Regions from separate parts of the Staphylococcus sp. TCBT05 genome, predicted to be linked through region 1. Evidence: riboswitches for the same ligand, from Rfam matches in the RefSeq annotation. Region 1 holds a riboswitch; each other region holds the start of a gene.

Region 1 (5,981 bases):
CCATGATTGATTTCAAGTTAACTTTTTTACCATTATATTCTAATTGAATATCTGAATCGAATTTTGAAGCAGTTTGAACAAGCATAGTCGCTGGACGAGCGTGAATACCTGTTTCGTCAATAATTACATATGATTTTTGTTCCATAATATGATTTCTCCTTCGTATAGTTAGAATCGTTAGTTTATTATAAAACCTAGCATAGTTTTATATAATAACATTACCAAATTATAAATAGAAATTCAATTCGTTATTACCCTGATATGACAATAATCAGCAATAATTGAAGATTTTATGAAAACGCTCACGATTTAAAGTAATTCTTTAACTACTTTTTCACATTTTGCAATGTGTTCATCGCCTATTTTTTTCATAAAATAATAACTCACTGAAGCTGATATTGCTTGCCCTAAAATTGGGAACCATTTTGTTTGTTTCGCTAACACGCGTTTAGCTACATCACGAATGACTACTTTTAAGATAGCATCAGATATTTTCTTGCCAATAAATTGGCTCCCTTGTATAGCAGCTAGCGCATAGATACGTTCTCTAACACTATCTCCCATGCTATTAACTTGCTTATGGTCAAGGCCATATATTTTATTTACATCTTCTATAATATCTTTCATTAGTTTGATATCCACACCGAAGTCTAGCCCTGGAATAGGTACCACACTAACACTTGATGACAATAGCGATTTCTTTTTCACTAATGCTTGTGCGCGTTCACGTCTCTCATCTACCTCAAATAAATTAACAGGTAATTGATGTTTTTCTTTGATATCTTCTATATTTAAAACCTTATTTCCTACTTCTTTTGTAAATTTATTAGTAAATTTATTTTTCAAGCCCATCTTATACACTCCTTATAAAAAATGACCATATAAAATTTATACCCAAATTCACAAATTTTATAGTACTTTAACAAAAATTGCTTTCAAATATTTTGAAGGTTTATAATGTGCATGCGTTTTAAAATCTTTAGGTAAGCCCATTACGTCTTGTAGTTCATATGCTACACCAGCATTTTCCAAAGTTTCTTTAACTACTTTTTTAAAGGCTTTTAATGAAAAAGTACTATTGTTGGTACATAATAACATTGTGCCGTTTGGTGCTAAAATATCTAACGCTCCAAGAATCAATTTATCATAATCCTTTAATACTGAAAAAGTTTTCTTCTTATTTCTAGCGAAGCTAGGTGGATCAACAACAATTGTGTCGTAAAATAAATCATGCCTTTTCGCATAGCCATAAAAATCAAAAGTATCCATAACGTAAATATATTGTGATTTAGGATCAATGCCATTCAAACCAAAGTTCTCTTCAGTTAAAGGTCTAGAACGATTGGCTAAATCTACACTTGTCGTATTTTTGGCATTGTCTGCCGCAACAACTGAAAATGCTCCCGTATAACTAAACACATTAAGAATGTTGCGATTATCAGAATAGTGCTCTTTTAATTTTTTTCTTACTTCTTTTTGATCTAAAAATATTCCAGTCATTGGACCATCATCTAAATCTATATTATAAAAAGTAAAGTTTTCTTCGATTACAATTGGGAATTCTGGAGCTACTCCTTCTACAAAACCACCTATAATCTCAGCATCTTTGAAACGCATTTTTTCAAAAATAGAAGTATAATCAAACACTGTTTTTAATGCTTCTAATATTTGATACCTGAATTTATAAATGCCTTTAGAATACCATTGAATTAATAGATGACCATTATAGTTATCTATTGTCAATCCACCTATGCCATCACCTTCACCATTAAATAATCTAAAAGCATTTGTACCGTCTATATTATAGAAATAAGTTCTTTCTTCTTTTGCTAGTTCAAACAATCTTTCAAAAAATGGTATATTAATTTCTTCGTCTTGCTCATAACTTAATACCCAACCAAGTCCCTTATGTTGTCTTCCTACATATGCTGTAGCAATATAAATACCTTGATCGTTAACGATATAAAATAAATCCCCTTCTTTCAAATGGTCATGATCATATATATCATCCGCTTCGACTAATGGATATTGATTTAAATATTTTGTTTCTTTTCCTTTATTTAATGTGGCAGTTTTCATAATATTATGACAGCCTTTCTACTATTTAGTATGATTTTAATTTGCTTATCTATTCTATCATTTCATATACAGTGTTACATTAAAAATCTAATTATATCAGTACTTTTTAGTAATGTCAGATACCGTTACTCAACTTTACTTAAATACATAAAAAAACCTACCTTCCTAAATCATATAGGAAGATAGGTAACGTCTACTCACATCATACTTTAATCATTTGCAGGTTGTCGTAACTTAATCGTAAACGCAACAATGACTGCTATTAACATGATAAATAAAATCGGTGTAATGAATATTGATAATAACAATCCATGAACCATAATATTTACAAATTCTGTTAACAATTTAAAGAATAATATGCTTACCATAAACAATTGAAGATAATAGAATCTGCCGCGTAAGAAATTTGTAAGTGTCGTTAAAATATATACAATAATAATAATCATTAGTAAGAACAATGTTACCCATTCAATTACATATTGCGTCTGTGAAATTTCCCAGTCTCCTGACACAAATAATGAATTTCTATTATTGAATTCAATTAATGTAAAGAATAGTAATACCGCACCACATATAAGTTCTACATATGCGCGCTTTAACCATTTTGGTTTCTTCATCCAATTTGGAACATCATCCTCTTGAATATCAATTTTATTCTTCCATTTTTCGATAAACTTATCTTTCTTTTCTCTAGCCTTTTGAATATCCACACTTCTTCTTGTTTTACGTGTAAATTCTGTAGTTTTGTCTTGTAAATTTTTCCAATGTTCTTTAGTTTGATTTGATACCGAGTCTTTACTAGCTCTAGAAAGCTCTGGGGCTTCCTCACCCAATTCCTCTTTAGTTAAAGGCAGTGATCTTCTCAAGAATAAGAAGTTCCAAATTGCCATTTGACCTAACAACCACATTATTAAGAAAAATGTGTTAACACTAAGAATATCAACTGGGACAATCTCGTCACTATCAATTCTGCCATAAAGCACGATTTGCGTTAATAAATAACTAATACCATATGTGAAAATAATCCATAAATAATGGTACTTTCTATGATGCTTATTTAACTCATCCTTATACACAATGTAACCAATATGCACAGCAAAAGGAATGACAAAAATAATAGCAAAGAAACTATAAACTTGCGTCATTAAAATTAGTGTAATTAAGAAAAATAAAATTCCAATAACTAAAAAGAAGATTGAAATATCATAGTCATAACCTGTCGTTCTATACAGTGTCATACCTAATAATAGGACAACGACACCAAATAAAATAATGATTATGGCGCTTACTATTGGGAAGTTCCCTATATAGTTACTCATCACCCTAATTATTTCACTGAAAAAAGCATTAATAAAATCCCATACATTATGGATATGTAACTCTGGTTTACCTTTACCATTCAATTTATGAATTAAAGGTAAATTAACCAAAATGATGAGACCTGTGAAAAGCGAAACGATGCCTATGATATAGCTATATAGTATCTCGGCGTGTTTCTTTATAAAAGACATACCATTCACCTCAAAGTTATTATATATGAACATTTAGTTCTTGTCTTTAATAATCTAATAAATAAGTCTTTAGTATGATAGATTAGTTGTATTGTCAAAATTCCACATTACTAATGATATTAAACAATTATTTCATTAAATTCGTTAATTTTATTTTTTGTTTTAAAATTTAATGTAAAACACAGCACAATCAAGCTATGTTTATAGTTAATATTATGTGGTATACCATCTATATAATCAAACATCAATAAGGAGTGTCACATATGAGTAAAGAAGAATTAAACAAAAAAGCTGCTGAACAAGCAAAAGAAGCAGAAGAAAAATTAAAAGAACAAAAAGAGTCATCATCAGATGATGTAGAGGAAACTAAAAAGAATATTCAAGACACATTGGATTAATTTAAATAAACGTTTATAATGTCAAACATTATAAAGATTTAGGGTGATGCTTTATGCATCACCCTATTTATATGTCTATCAACCCTATTTAACACCAAAACTTCAGCTATACAAACACCAATTCATACGATTTATTAACTTGTTATTTACCCTTTTATTAAAAAAGTAACCTTGACATAATATTGAAAAAGTCATACATTATAATTAAATTTAAATATAACATTCGCACTAGGGGTGTTTTGTGACTGAGATGAGGTATACCCTCAAACCCTTTGAACCTGATCTAGATTAAACTAGCGTAGGAAAGTGTATTGCGATACTGAATAATTTATTTGAGTATCTGTATGCCAATATCTAAGCGCGCACTTTTTCTAGAAGGTTGTGCGTTTTTTTATTTGGGAGGAAAGTATTATGTCAAAAGGTTTAAAACTATCTGAAATACTTGTTACTGTATTGATTGCAGTGGTATTTGCAGTGATTTATAATCTCTGGAACTTTGTTTATAAGGCAGTTCAAATTACAGGTTTGCATCTTGAAGAATTAACGTATGGCGCTTGGTTTATGGCGGCCGTAGTTGCTTATCTCATCATTCCAAAGGCAGGTATTGCCTTACTTGCTGAATTTGCTGCAGGTGCAGGAGAAACAATTATTATGGGACGTTTCGACATTGCTACAATGATTTATGCATTAGTTCAAGGCTTAGCCTGTGAAATTATCTTTTTAATTTTTAGATATAAATCACGTAGTGCAATGGTAGCAATGTTAGCAGGATTCTTAACTGCAATTGCAACGCTACCAATTGATTTTGCATATGGTTATTTAGGAGAGATTGCAGGTTGGAACTTAGCTTTATATATAGGTTGTAGAGTAATTAGTGGAATTGTTGTAGCTGGACTCCTTTCCTATTATATCGTCAGAGCCCTCGACCAAACTGGTGTTACAAAATTATTTAGACCAGCTACGAAACATGACTACGACAATCTATAAGGAGTCACAATATTGATATCCATAAAAAATTTACGATTAAAATATCCAAATGCAGATAAAAAAATATTCAATAATTTAAACTTAAATATAAATAGTAAAGAAAAGGTACTTTTACTTGGGCCATCTGGTTCAGGTAAAAGTACTTTACTCAATGTGTTAAGTGGTATTGTACCAGAATTAGTAGACCTTCCAATGAAATATGACGACCTTCATATAGACAAAGATTGTGGGGTCATTTTCCAAGATCCAGATACACAATTTTGTATGCCTAAAGTATATGAAGAATTGGCATTTGTAATGGAAAATTTACAAGTTCCTAGAGAAGAAATGGATGAACGTATCGACAATGCTTTGGCTGCAGTTGATTTAGACGTTGATAAAAATCAATACATCAATCAATTGAGTGGTGGTATGAAACAAAAACTAGCGATAGCCGAGACTATTTTACAAGAAACAAACACACTTTTCTTAGATGAACCTACAGCAATGTTGGATGTTTATGCCACTGAAGATTTATGGCAAAAAATCAAACAAATATGGGATAACAAAACAGTGATTATTGTCGAACATAAAGTAGCGCATATATGGCAACACATTGATCGTGTCATACTCTTCAATTATGATGGTGAAATCATTGCCGATGAGACACCTGAAATCATTTTAAAGCACTATGAGTCACTATTATCCGAATATGGTGTCTGGCATCCACATGCATGGGATTACGCACCAAAGCCTTTAAATAAACACTCACAGCACTTTACAACTCAGAGCGTTGTAAATTTCCAAGATATTACGATACAACGTGGAAAAAGACGGTTATTACAAATCCCTGAATTATCAATTAAATCAGGTGAATGGATTACCATAACAGGACGTAATGGAACGGGTAAAACGACATTACTCGAATCGATGATGCAACTCCTGAAATATTCAGGTGACTTATTCATAGATAACAAAAAAATCACAAAAATTAAGCAAGCTGCGCAACACATGTACTTAGTTTATC
Region 2 (5,981 bases), on a different contig from region 1:
ATGAAATATGATATAACGCGTCTAGTAATGCTGTCATAAATGATGCCGGTCCTTGATGACCTGCCAGTTGTTCCGCTGCTTCAGCTGCAATATTATAAATAGCAACCGCTTCTTCTAATTGCTGTATTTGTACCTTTCCCTTTTCAGTTAAAAAGGCCCCTACAATAGCACCTAATAAACAACCCGCACCAGTTATACGTGTCAGTAATGAAGAACCATTTGACAATTGAATCACTTTGTTATCCTGCGCTATAATATCTTCTTTACCTGTAATTACAATCGCTGTTTGTAATTGATCAAGTGCTTTACGTGCGATATCTATTGCATCTAAATTCACATCACTATCTGTACCTTTCATCGTTGTTTCATCATCGATTAGTGTTAGTACTTCAGAAGCATTACCTTTAATGACTGCGATATCAATTTCCTCTATAAATTGCTTACAGAACTGTTTTCTAAAATCAGATGCACCAACTGCAACTGGATCAAATATCACAGGTGTACCAACTTTATTTGCAATTTTAGCAATTTCTAACATATCTTTCGCTCTATCTTTAGTAATTGTGCCAATATTGATTAATAATGCTTGTGCAACGGATAACATTTCTGTCGCTTCTTCAGGTGCTTCACTCATTGCCGGACTTGCCCCTAAACTCAGTAAGCCATTTGCAGTAAAATGCTTAACAACGTCATTGGTATAACAAATAATTAATGGCTGCATGGTTTTTATCTTATCTAAATTATTCATCATCTAACCCCACTTCTTTCATATATGCAAAGTGATTTACTGGTCCTCTACCTTGTCCGATTTCTGGTGTATGTTTAATACTTAACGCTATAAAGTTTTTAGCTTTTTGCACAGCAGCATAAATTGATTTGCCTTTGGCTAATTCTGCTGTAATAACTGCTGAAAATGTACAACCTGTACCATGTGTATGCTTTGTTTCATAACGAGGTGAATCGAACGTAAAAACGTCTTCCGTGGTAAACAAGTAATCTTTAGCAGTCGTTAAATCTGTAGAATGTCCACCTTTTATCACAACACCTTTACTTCCAATTTCTTCGATAAATAACTTTCCTGCTTTATATATATCTGCTTCAGAATTAATCTTAAATCCAACAATTTCCTCTGCTTCCGGGATATTTGGCGTTGCAACAGTGGCATATGGTAATAAGATATTCTGTAAATCTGCTTTTGCTTCGTCATCCATTAAGGCATCTCCACTTTTTGCAAGCATCACTGGATCTATGACATATGGAATTTCTGGATATGCTTGTAAATATTGTGCAATTAACTCCATCATTTCTTTAGATGCAATCATCCCTGTCTTTATAGCTTGAGGCAATTCATCATCAAAGACACTTTCTAATTGTTCTTTTAACCATTCTGTTTCTAAATTATGAATATGTTGTACGCCCTTTGTATTTTGAGCAACAATACTTGTTATTGTCGCCATACCATAAACACCACATGCATGAAATGATTTCAAGTCAGCCATAACACCTGCTCCGCCTGTAGGATCAGTACCTGCTATTGTCAAAGCTATTTTAGGTTTATTCATCTTTATCTCCTCCAAATGACCATGCCTCTTGATTATAAGACATTGCAAAAAAGTTTTTTTCATGTATCGTACTTTGTAAAAATGATTCTTTAATTTCATTTCGTTCTTCTTTACTAACATGTGCTGTTAATTTATTCATTAAATCATCAAAGACTTTAACCAATTCATCCATTTCAGTACTGTAAAAGTCAAACCATTGTTTTAAAATTGAATCTGTATTTAATTCTGGATCTTGAAGTGCTCTATTAGCAATCACTTGATATACATATGGGCAAGGTGCCATAGCAGCTATTGTATATGCTGCATTTTCTTTAGCAAAGGCATAATAATACATATGTTTTATATAATGGTCTCCACTTGGGGGCCAAACCTTTTCTTTAACGATTTCATCATATGGAGCTTGCACATAATCCGCAAGAATTTCGTGTGCTTCAACTTCACCATCTACTATAAATTGAATTTGTTCAACTAAGAACTTAACATCTGTCAATTCAGGCATTTTTGGTATCAACAATGCATATATATTCGCAAATTCCTTCAAATAAGACGCATCTGCTCTTAAATAAAATTTTGTCGCCTCGTACGACAACTCTCCATGGAGCATGTCTTGGATAAATGGTTCATCATATATGTCATTTAAAATAGGTGCTGCTGCTTTTTTTAATTCTTCTGAAAATAACAAAATCAAAGTCCTCCTATAATAAAAAAAACTACATTCCAACAATAGGAATGTAGTAAATCTATAGAAGTCGTAACAAAACATGACCTACTATAAATTGCACTACTTTCCTACGTTGGTACTAACCAAATCAGGTTGTAAGGGTCTGAATTTATTCATCTCAGCCATTTGGCTCCCCTAGTAGTATTTTTTAATCTTTATATTTATTTAAACATAACAAAATGTTTATAACATTGCAATAAAGTCCAATTCACAAAATAAGCTCACCCCTAGTCTGGAGTGAGCTTAAAATAACTTATTTCATATATATTATGCAGTTACCCATTGTGAAGCACCAGCTGTATTATATAATTTAACTGCTGCTGCGTCTTGAACTGATTCTGGAGCTTCTGTTGGAGATACGCCTTTGTACTCATCAGGAGCTACTGAATCCCAAGTGCTTTGTAAGAATTGATATTTACCTGCTGCACCTGTTGAAGGATTAACAGCTTTTAAATCTCCGCCTGATTCACGTTGAGCGATTTGTTGTAAATGACTATTTACATTTACTGAAGAACCAGTTGATTCTTCACTACTTGAACTTTGTTGTGTTGAAGCTTGTTGTGTTGTTGCTTCTTGTTGTGGTTGTTGTGTTTGTTCAGTTTGTGGTGCTGCTTCTTGAGCTGGTTGTTCAGTTTGTGTAGTTGTTTGTTGTTGTGGTTGTTCAACTTCAGTTGAACCAGAATTATTATTTGAAGCGCCTTCGCCATAACTCCATGACCATGTTTCACCATTTGATTCAAAGTTATAGTTGACACCGTTTAAGTTAAAGTTATAGTTATATGAACCTTCATGTACTGGAGATTCATTTAATTGTTGTGGATTTGATTGAGCTAATTGCGCTAACTCAGCTTTATTAACTCCTTGTTCTGAAGCGTCTGCTGAATTTCCTGCTGCAACGCCTGTTACTCCTAAACCTACTGCTAATGTTGATGCAATTACTGTCTTTTTCATTTCTAAAAATTCCTCCTATAAGGTAATTAGTTTTATGATTAATTTGCTAAAGCAACTATAACATTCAAAACATACCTGTAGGTTACAGAGAAATAAAAAAACAACAGTCTTTTTTACATCCTAGTTACATCAAAAAAATTATATATTTTTTGAATTTAAACTGTTTTAGATTGCTATGAAAGCTTTTAAGCGTTTGTGATTGTTATTAACTGCGTAATATTATTGTAATTTATCTGACTATTCAGTCAATAAAAACTGTCACAACAGTGTTTTTTGGTGTGTTATTACACTCTATTTGAATGTGATTATCTTTATTTTCAACATGACAAAAGCTATCCTTCTCAATTTCAATCATTAGAGAAGAATAGCCTGAAAAGTATAATGAATAGTAGGATTAAATGTATATTAATTTGAATGGATTATAAAAGGGATTATTTGTTATAAAGTGGATGTATTAAACAATTTCAAATAATTTATTGTTTGCTATTTCAGATTGTTCGGTTAAATGTTGTTGCGCATCTAGTGGGATAGTTTCATAAAGTGATGTACTTTCTTTCGTAGCACGTTTAGACATGAACTTAATTGATTCGACAAATATTTCAGATACAAAATGTGTCTGACCTTCTTTCTCATATTTACTAGATTGTAACTTACCAGTAACGCCGACTAGTGAACCTTGGTTGATATAGTGTTCAATATTATGAGCTAGTTTACCGAATGCTTTACAATATAAATAATCACAAATGGTATTCTGATCTTTGTCTTTGTAACTCCGATTAACAGCTACACAGAACGTAGCTAATTTCTTTCCCTCCTTCTCATATATTTGTGGGTCCTTTGTCAGTCTACCGACAATGACAATGTTATTAATCATGTGTCACCTCCTTCATAGCCTTATCATATGCAAAGCTGTCTTTATAGTCAAAACACAATTATATAAATATATTAAGAGTAGATTCATCACATTTTTATAAATATTACCTTTCTCAATTAAAATTACGTTATAATACTACTATAAATAGAAATATCGTAGATTTTAAAAATTATAATTGGATGTGAAGACGATGAAGACCTTTAAAGCCGTTCGATTTCAAATTGTATCAGAAAATGGTGGTGTAACTGAATACGAATTAGATGATGGTGTCATTATCAATAAAGAGAGTAGTGGCACTGGCTGGTTGCTTGAAATCGTCATTTCAGATTTTCATTATGAAACAATGAAAAAATATATGGACGATGAAACACTACTAGATATCCGTGTAGTTATTACACGTCCAGCCAATGATCCTGCATTGTTTGATGCCACGATAAAACATATTAGTAAATTGGAACAAGCACAGTCGATTTCGGTAGTTTTTGAATGTCATATTTATACATTGAGACAAGTTTATGCTGAAAGCTTATTAGAACAATTAATCGATGAAGGATTATCTGGAGAAGAACTCAAGAAATCATTTAATAGAATGATGCAATCTAAACCTCGATTAAAAGATGAAAAGTTTGAAAAAGAATAAAAATAAAATAACCGTAAAAGTTATAGTATTTACATACATAAAACTTTTACGGTTATTTTTATTATTTACTATCTTGTAGGGCAAATGTTAGTTCACAGCTACATGCAACTTGTCCATCTACAGTTGCTTTAGCATTACCTTTACCAATTGGCCCTTTCATCTTCGTAATTTCCACTTCTAATCTTAAAGTGTCTCCAGGAGTTACTTGCTTTTTAAATCTGCATTTATCGATACCTGCAAACAAAGCTAACTTTCCTTTATTGGCTTCATTGTTTAACATTGCGACTGCACCTGTTTGAGCCAAAGCCTCAGTTATCAATACACCAGGCATTACCGCATATTCTGGAAAATGTCCTTGGAAAAATGGTTCGTTTCCTGAAACTTGCTTTATCGCTACGCAACGTTGCCCTTCTTCATATTCGACAACACGATCAATCAATAAAAATGGTTGTCTATGTGGGATGATTTCCTTAATTTGATTGTAATCAAAAATTGTTTCCATGACTTGTTTCCTCCAACTCAATATTCATTGCTGTTTCATATCGTACTATGATTAGTCTTGAGTACGTTTAATATCTGCACCTAATCCATTAAGTTTACCATGTAAATCAACATATCCTCTATCTAAGTGCTTTAATTCTGTAACTTGTGTTACACCATCTGCAACTAATCCAGCTAAGATAAGTGCTGCAGCTGCACGTAAGTCTGTTGCTTTAACTTGAGCACCTTGAAGTTGACTCTTACCTTCTATTTTAGCACTTCTACCTTCTACAGTAATACGTGCATTCATACGTTTAAATTCTGCAACATGCATAAATCTGTTTTCAAATACTGTTTCTGTAACTACTTTATGACCTTCAGCAGTCAACAGTAATGCCATCATTTGTGATTGCATATCAGTAGGGAATCCTGGATGCGGAAGTGTCTTAATATCTACAGGTTTTAACTCACCTTCTGCTTTAACATGTATAGAATCACCGTTGTATTCTAATTCCACACCCATTTCTTCTAACTTATATAGTAAGCTTGTCATATGTTCTTTAATTGCACCATGAACAATAATGTCACCACGTGTAATTGCACCAGCAATAATCAATGTACCTGCTTCGATTCTATCTGGAATAATTGAATGTTCTACTCCATGTAATTTCTCAACGCCGTGAATCGTAATCGTGTCAGTTCCTGCGCCAATTACATTTCCTCCCATTTCATTAATGTAATTAGCAAGATCGA
Region 3 (5,981 bases), on a different contig from region 1:
TTAAAAAATGAAATGATTGAGTTTGATGAAGATACTGCAACAAAGATTACTAAGTTATGGCAAAAGACTCAATTAAGACATATGTTTATGAGGCAGGTTATGCAAAGATATATCCCTTTTGATGAATTGACGAAAGACTCACTACGACATACTTTAAATGTTTATGATATTCAATATAATAGAGAAGATATTAATAGATTGTTTGAAGCGTTTTTTAATTTAAATTATTACAAGGAGATACCTAAATCATTAGCCAATTTAAGAGATAAAAATATTGATGTAGGTATACTATCAAATGGTAATGATAATATGTTAATGCCACTCATAGATAATTCAGAACTAGGTGGTTATATCGACACACTTATTAGTGTTAATGAAATTAAACAATATAAACCGAGTGCTGCAAGTTATGCACTTGTATTAGAGTATTATCATATGAATAGAGAAGATATATTATTTGTCTCTTCAAACTCATGGGATATTACTGGTGCTAGTAACTTTGGATTTGATACAGCTTGGGTAAATCGAACAAATAAAAAGTTTGATGTAAACGGTCCAACACCAACGATAACGGTAAGTAATGTAAGCGAAATGGTGAAATGGCTAGAGTTAAATCATAAATAAAAAAGCAGTAAAATTCATGTTTAAGTCGACATGAATTTACTGCTTTTTTTATATTTAGCGAAGCTAAATATGCTTATAAAAATAAGGAGAACTTTAAAATTAAAAAAACTATATTCGCTACACAAATAATATATCATGAATAAATGATATTGTGACCTAACAGTTATGTCACATTTAGAATTTCATTATGGAATTTAGGCTTCCAATAATATAAAAAGATTGCAGTTATCTCTACAAAGATCATGAAAATTTTAGTTAATTCAAACATACATAAGCATAAAATGGGTATGGTTAAGCAGTAATAAAATTCATGAATAATAAAATAGTTATTAAAATTATTATTAAAAGATATTAATTAGGAGGGCATCATGGTTATTTCAAAAAGGTTCACAGCAATTGCATTACCTGTATTTTGCATTATTTTAGTACTCGCTTTATTTATTGATTTGCCAGTATCTAAACATTTTATGAATCAAAATTCAATCTTTGGGACAGTATTTCAAGATTTAGGTCTTTTTCCGCCAACTGTTATTTTGATTCTTTCAATGATTATTTTGAATTTTTATGTGTTTTCAAAGTTTGAAAGTAAATTGATTAAATATATCATTTTATTTTTATCTTTTATTTATACTTTGATAAAAACTAATACTTTGGTATCTGAAACATTTAAATATATCTTTGCAACAATGGACAATATTGAACGACATAAGCCATTAGGTGTGGCTAGTAATGAAGGTGATACCAGTAATGCATTACCAATGGGGCTAAGTTTCTTAATCACATTCATTTTACTTATGTTAATTACATTATTTGTTACAAAATTTTGGTTACAACAAGTTACTCAAACAGAGATAGAAAGATTAGTTCGCGTTGCATTTGTTAGCTTTTTTGTATTATTAGTAGGATTAGAAACGATTGATAGTTTGAAGGAATTATGGGGGCGAGCAAGACCTTATGAAATTGGTCATGACGGCGCACATTTTACAAATTGGCTTACAATCAATGGTAATACTGGTCACAGTTCATTTCCATCTGGTCATACAACTGATGCGGCTTATTTAATGTTTTGGGCATTTTACTTTAAAACACGTGTTGCCCAAAAGCGTATGTTTATTATTGCATTTATGTTTACTATTATCATGTGTGTGAGTCGTTTGCGTATTGGTGCACATTTCTTAGGCGATGTAACCATGGCCTTTACATTAATTACTTTATTGATGATAGCAGCAGATTATATGATTTATAAATGGAATGCAAAACACTTACATTAAAATAGAACAGAACATTAATATAAGTACCTAGGATTCTATTTGTTAAACAGAATCCTAGGTTTTTATTGTACTAGATTATGTTTATATTAATTTTCAAATTTATTTGTAATTATTTTTTATTAGTGTTAAGTTTAATTTAGAATTTAATAAGAATTGCTAGGGGTGCTTGTTAGCTGAAAGAGACATTAGTCTCAACCCTTTGAACCTGATCTGGTTAGTACCAGCGTAGGGAAGCAGAAAAGTACAGTATAAATGGAAAGTCTATAGAGTAGACTTTTATTTACTGTCGCTTCACTAAATATGTGATTTTCGACCAGGTCTCCTAGCAATAATAAAATGCTAAGGAGTTTTTTTTATGAAACAAGAAAAAATAGAATTAAAAAAGCAATTTCCATCAAGTCAAAGGATTTGGGTGAGTGGAGAAGATCCAGATATTCAAGTTCCATTTAGAGAGATACAACTTTCACCAACAGTAACAGAAGAAGGAACAACGGTTAACAAACCGGTGTTAGTCTATGACACTGCAGGACCATATCATGATACTAGTTATACAGTTGACGTGCAAAAAGGTATACCCAAATTAAGAACACCATGGATAGAAGATAGAAATGATACATTGGAATATGAAGGTAGGAAAATTGTCTCACTGGATAACGGATTTAAATCTAATAATCATAAAAAATTTGTCGAGACACCATTTAAATATCAACCGAAAAAGGCAAAAACAGGACAAAATGTTACACAAATGCATTATGCGAAACAAGGTATTATCACGAAAGAAATGAAATTTGTAGCTAAACGAGAAGATGTCTCACCTGAATATGTGCGTTCAGAAATTGCACGAGGACGTGCGATTATTCCTAATAATGTCAATCACCCTGAATCAGAACCAATGATTATAGGTAAAAACTTTCAAGTGAAAATAAATGCTAATATTGGTAATTCGGCAGTCAGTTCTTCTATAGAAGCTGAAATAGAAAAGTTGGTTTGGGGCATTCATTGGGGGGCAGATACGATTATGGATTTATCTACTGGTAAAAATATCCATGCTACGAGAGAATATCTATTGAGAAATTCACCTGTTCCTGTTGGCACTGTGCCTATCTATCAAGCATTAGAAAAGGTAGATGGTTCTGCTAAGGACTTAACTTGGGAAATTTATCGCGATACTTTAATTGAACAAGCAGAACAAGGCGTTGACTACTTCACGATACACGCAGGCGTATTATTACGTTATGTCCCGACAACAGTGGATAGATTAACTGGTATTGTTTCAAGAGGTGGATCTATCATGGCACAATGGTGTTTAGCGCATCATGAAGAAAGCTTTTTATATACACATTTTGAAGAAATTTGTGAAATAATGAGCCGTTATGATATTGCAATTTCTCTTGGAGATGGATTAAGACCCGGGTCAATATATGATGCAAATGATGAGAGCCAAATTCTGGAATTAAAGACATTAGGGGAATTAACTGCAATAGCTTGGGAATATGACGTACAAGTGATGATTGAAGGGCCAGGACATGTTCCGATGCATAAAATAAAGGAAAATCAAGACTTAGCTGATTTCCATTGTCAAGAAGCGCCTTTTTACACATTAGGTCCATTAACAACAGATATTGCACCAGCCTATGACCATATTACGTCTGCAATCGGGGCAGCCCAAATTGCTAGTTATGGTACAGCAATGCTTTGTTATGTTACTCCAAAAGAGCATCTGGGATTACCTAATAAAGACGATGTGAGAGAAGGTGTTGTCACGTATAAGATTGCAGCACATGCAGCTGACTTGGCAAAAGGTGTCAAAGGAGCACAACAAAGAGATGATGAAATTAGTAGAGCACGATTTGAATTTAGATGGTACGATCAATTTAATCTGTCGCTAGATCCTGATAAGGCACGTTCATATCATGATGAAACACTACCTGCTGAAGCAGCAAAGGTTGCCCATTTCTGCAGTATGTGTGGGCCTAAATTCTGTTCGATGCGTATCTCTCACGATTTAAGAAAGCACAATGATTTAAAAGAAGAAGGATTGAAACAAAAGTCTGAAGAATTTGTTTCAAAAGGTAGTAGGATTTACCGTTAGAGATAGAGTTTTGGGCGAAAATTCCCATTCTTAAAATAAGAGAACTATGCTATGAAGTGATGCTCCCTTTAAAGTAGTTACTGAAAAACGTAAACTTTGAAGGGAGCTTTTTATGATCCCAAAAGAAAATGAGCTTTACTCAAATATAACCACAGCGCATTATAAATTATATAATAATAGCGGTATAAAATATTGAGAAGTATTAGGTCGAGACTCCTAAGGAAGCAGTGTCAGTTGAAGGCCGAGGCTGAGACGGCATCTTAGGAAAGTGAGATAATAATATAAATATTGTAAAGTAAATCTTCTAGCTAAAAGTCTGAATGTATATAGCACAAATTAATGTTTCGTACTTTGAGAAGGATTTAAATCTAATTGATAGAATGCTAAATCTAACCATTTATCAAATTTATAACCTACATTTTGAATGGTTCCAGAATGTTTGAATTTAAATTTTTTATGCAAGTAAATACTATAATCATTCGTAGCGTCAATGCCTGCAACAAGTGTTCTATAGCCATTATTACGAGCAGTTTGGATGATTTCAGCCAGCAATTGTGATGCAATCCCTTTTCCTCTATGATGTTTATTTACATAAATAGAGTGTTCAATAGAATATTGATAAGCGGGCCAATCTCTAAATGTACCATAAGTAGCGAAGGCTATCGCTTCACCTCTTTCATCGTATACAAGAACAGGCTCTTGTTTATTAAGTTTATTTTCAAACCAAGTTTCACGTGATGCCAAAGTTTGAGGTTTATAAGTATAAACAGCGGTAGTATTCAAGATCGCATCGTTGTATATTTCTAGTATATTCGGTAAATCTGATTGCTTAGCATGACGTATCATAGCGCATCCCACCTTATATTAAAGTAAATTAGAAATCACTATCACAGTTATAAAAGTATGGCATTCATAATTAATATGAAACACTTAGTTAAACCAAGATATTTACGATGAGTGATTTAATACTATTTAACACTTAATTATTAAGTTCTGCAATGTATTGTTGTAAAAATTCTCCTCATTTATTTAAATATTTGGAATGCGAAATAACATATGGACTAGTCCAATTCTAAATGTATTGTGCTATACTTATATTCTGAAATATAAGTGCTAACATTAAAGGAGTATAAAAGAAATGAATAAGCTACTAAGGATAGTTGGTGTCATTTTTATTTTAATTGCAATTTACTTTTTAGCTAAGCCTCATATTGATAATTATTTAACAAAGAAAGCCGATGAAGATAAAATAACGGAATACGATAAAAAACAACAATTTTCTGGTGAGATTCCCAAAGATAAATCTAAAATGGTAGGCTATATTGAAGTGCCTGATGCTAAAATTAAAGCGCCAGTATTTCCAGGGCCCGCTACCCCGAAACAATTAGATCGAGGCATTAGTTTAGTTGAAGCAGACGAATCATTAAATGATCAAAATATAGCTATAGCTGGTCATACTTTCGAAGGCTCGGATACGTATCAATTTTCAAATTTACCTAAAGCACATAAAGGCAGTGTCGTTAACTTTAAAGTTGGGAAGGATAAGCGAAAGTACAAAATCTCAAAAATTTATGATGTGAAACCTAGTGATGTAAAAGTGCTAGATGAACAACAATCAAAGCAACACCAACTTACATTAATTACTTGTGATGATTATAATAAAAAGACAGGACAATGGGAAAAACGCAAAATATTTATTGCTAAAGCAGTATAAAGCATAACGAGTCTGGAATACAAATTCCAAAAAATAGCACTCAGATGATTGAATTCAATTTATCTGAGTGCCTTTTTATTTATTATTTCGTATTATTGGCTCGCTTTCCTAGGGGCCAGCTTCAGCCTGTAGTCTTCAGCTTGTCCTGTTCCCACAGGAGTCTCGCCAAAACACACCAAATTTATATGTGATTATATATTAATACACCTTAAAAATAAGGCGCTTTCGTATAATTTAATATGCATTCTGTACTAAATTAACAAGGTGCCTTATGTATCAG

The links. A riboswitch is a leader RNA that binds a small molecule or an ion and turns the genes downstream of it on or off. The one in region 1 is predicted to bind thiamine pyrophosphate.
Region 2: linked by a shared signal. The riboswitch ahead of tenA (thiaminase II) and the one ahead of ACY191_RS10920 (ECF transporter S component) in region 1 are both predicted to bind thiamine pyrophosphate.
Region 3: linked by a shared signal. The riboswitch ahead of thiC (phosphomethylpyrimidine synthase ThiC) and the one ahead of ACY191_RS10920 (ECF transporter S component) in region 1 are both predicted to bind thiamine pyrophosphate.

The regions. Positions count from the first base shown of each region.
Region 1 covers NZ_JBUQDQ010000038.1:804,407-810,387, forward strand. Annotated here, with positions in the region: gene ACY191_RS10895 (phosphocarrier protein HPr) at 1-145, opposite strand, end outside; gene ACY191_RS10900 (hypothetical protein) at 310-852, opposite strand; gene ACY191_RS10905 (class I SAM-dependent rRNA methyltransferase) at 910-2,079, opposite strand; gene auxA (lipoteichoic acid stability factor AuxA) at 2,289-3,590, opposite strand; gene graF (glycopeptide resistance-associated protein GraF) at 3,854-3,988, shown strand; TPP riboswitch at 4,209-4,310, shown strand; gene ACY191_RS10920 (ECF transporter S component) at 4,400-4,975, shown strand; gene ACY191_RS10925 (ABC transporter ATP-binding protein) at 4,988-5,981, shown strand, end outside.
Region 2 covers NZ_JBUQDQ010000040.1:65,074-71,054, reverse strand. Annotated here, with positions in the region: gene thiM (hydroxyethylthiazole kinase) at 1-748, opposite strand, end outside; gene thiD (bifunctional hydroxymethylpyrimidine kinase/phosphomethylpyrimidine kinase) at 741-1,562, opposite strand; gene tenA (thiaminase II) at 1,555-2,244, opposite strand; TPP riboswitch at 2,332-2,430, opposite strand; gene ACY191_RS14070 (transglycosylase family protein) at 2,551-3,234, opposite strand; gene ACY191_RS14065 (single-stranded DNA-binding protein) at 3,689-4,108, opposite strand; gene ACY191_RS14060 (YwpF-like family protein) at 4,299-4,748, shown strand; gene fabZ (3-hydroxyacyl-ACP dehydratase FabZ) at 4,810-5,250, opposite strand; gene murA (UDP-N-acetylglucosamine 1-carboxyvinyltransferase) at 5,302-5,981, opposite strand, start outside.
Region 3 covers NZ_JBUQDQ010000005.1:865,354-871,334, forward strand. Annotated here, with positions in the region: gene ACY191_RS03845 (haloacid dehalogenase type II) at 1-624, shown strand, start outside; gene ACY191_RS03850 (phosphatase PAP2 family protein) at 993-1,895, shown strand; TPP riboswitch at 2,044-2,144, shown strand; gene thiC (phosphomethylpyrimidine synthase ThiC) at 2,251-3,987, shown strand; gene ACY191_RS03860 (GNAT family N-acetyltransferase) at 4,324-4,833, opposite strand; gene srtA (class A sortase SrtA) at 5,126-5,701, shown strand.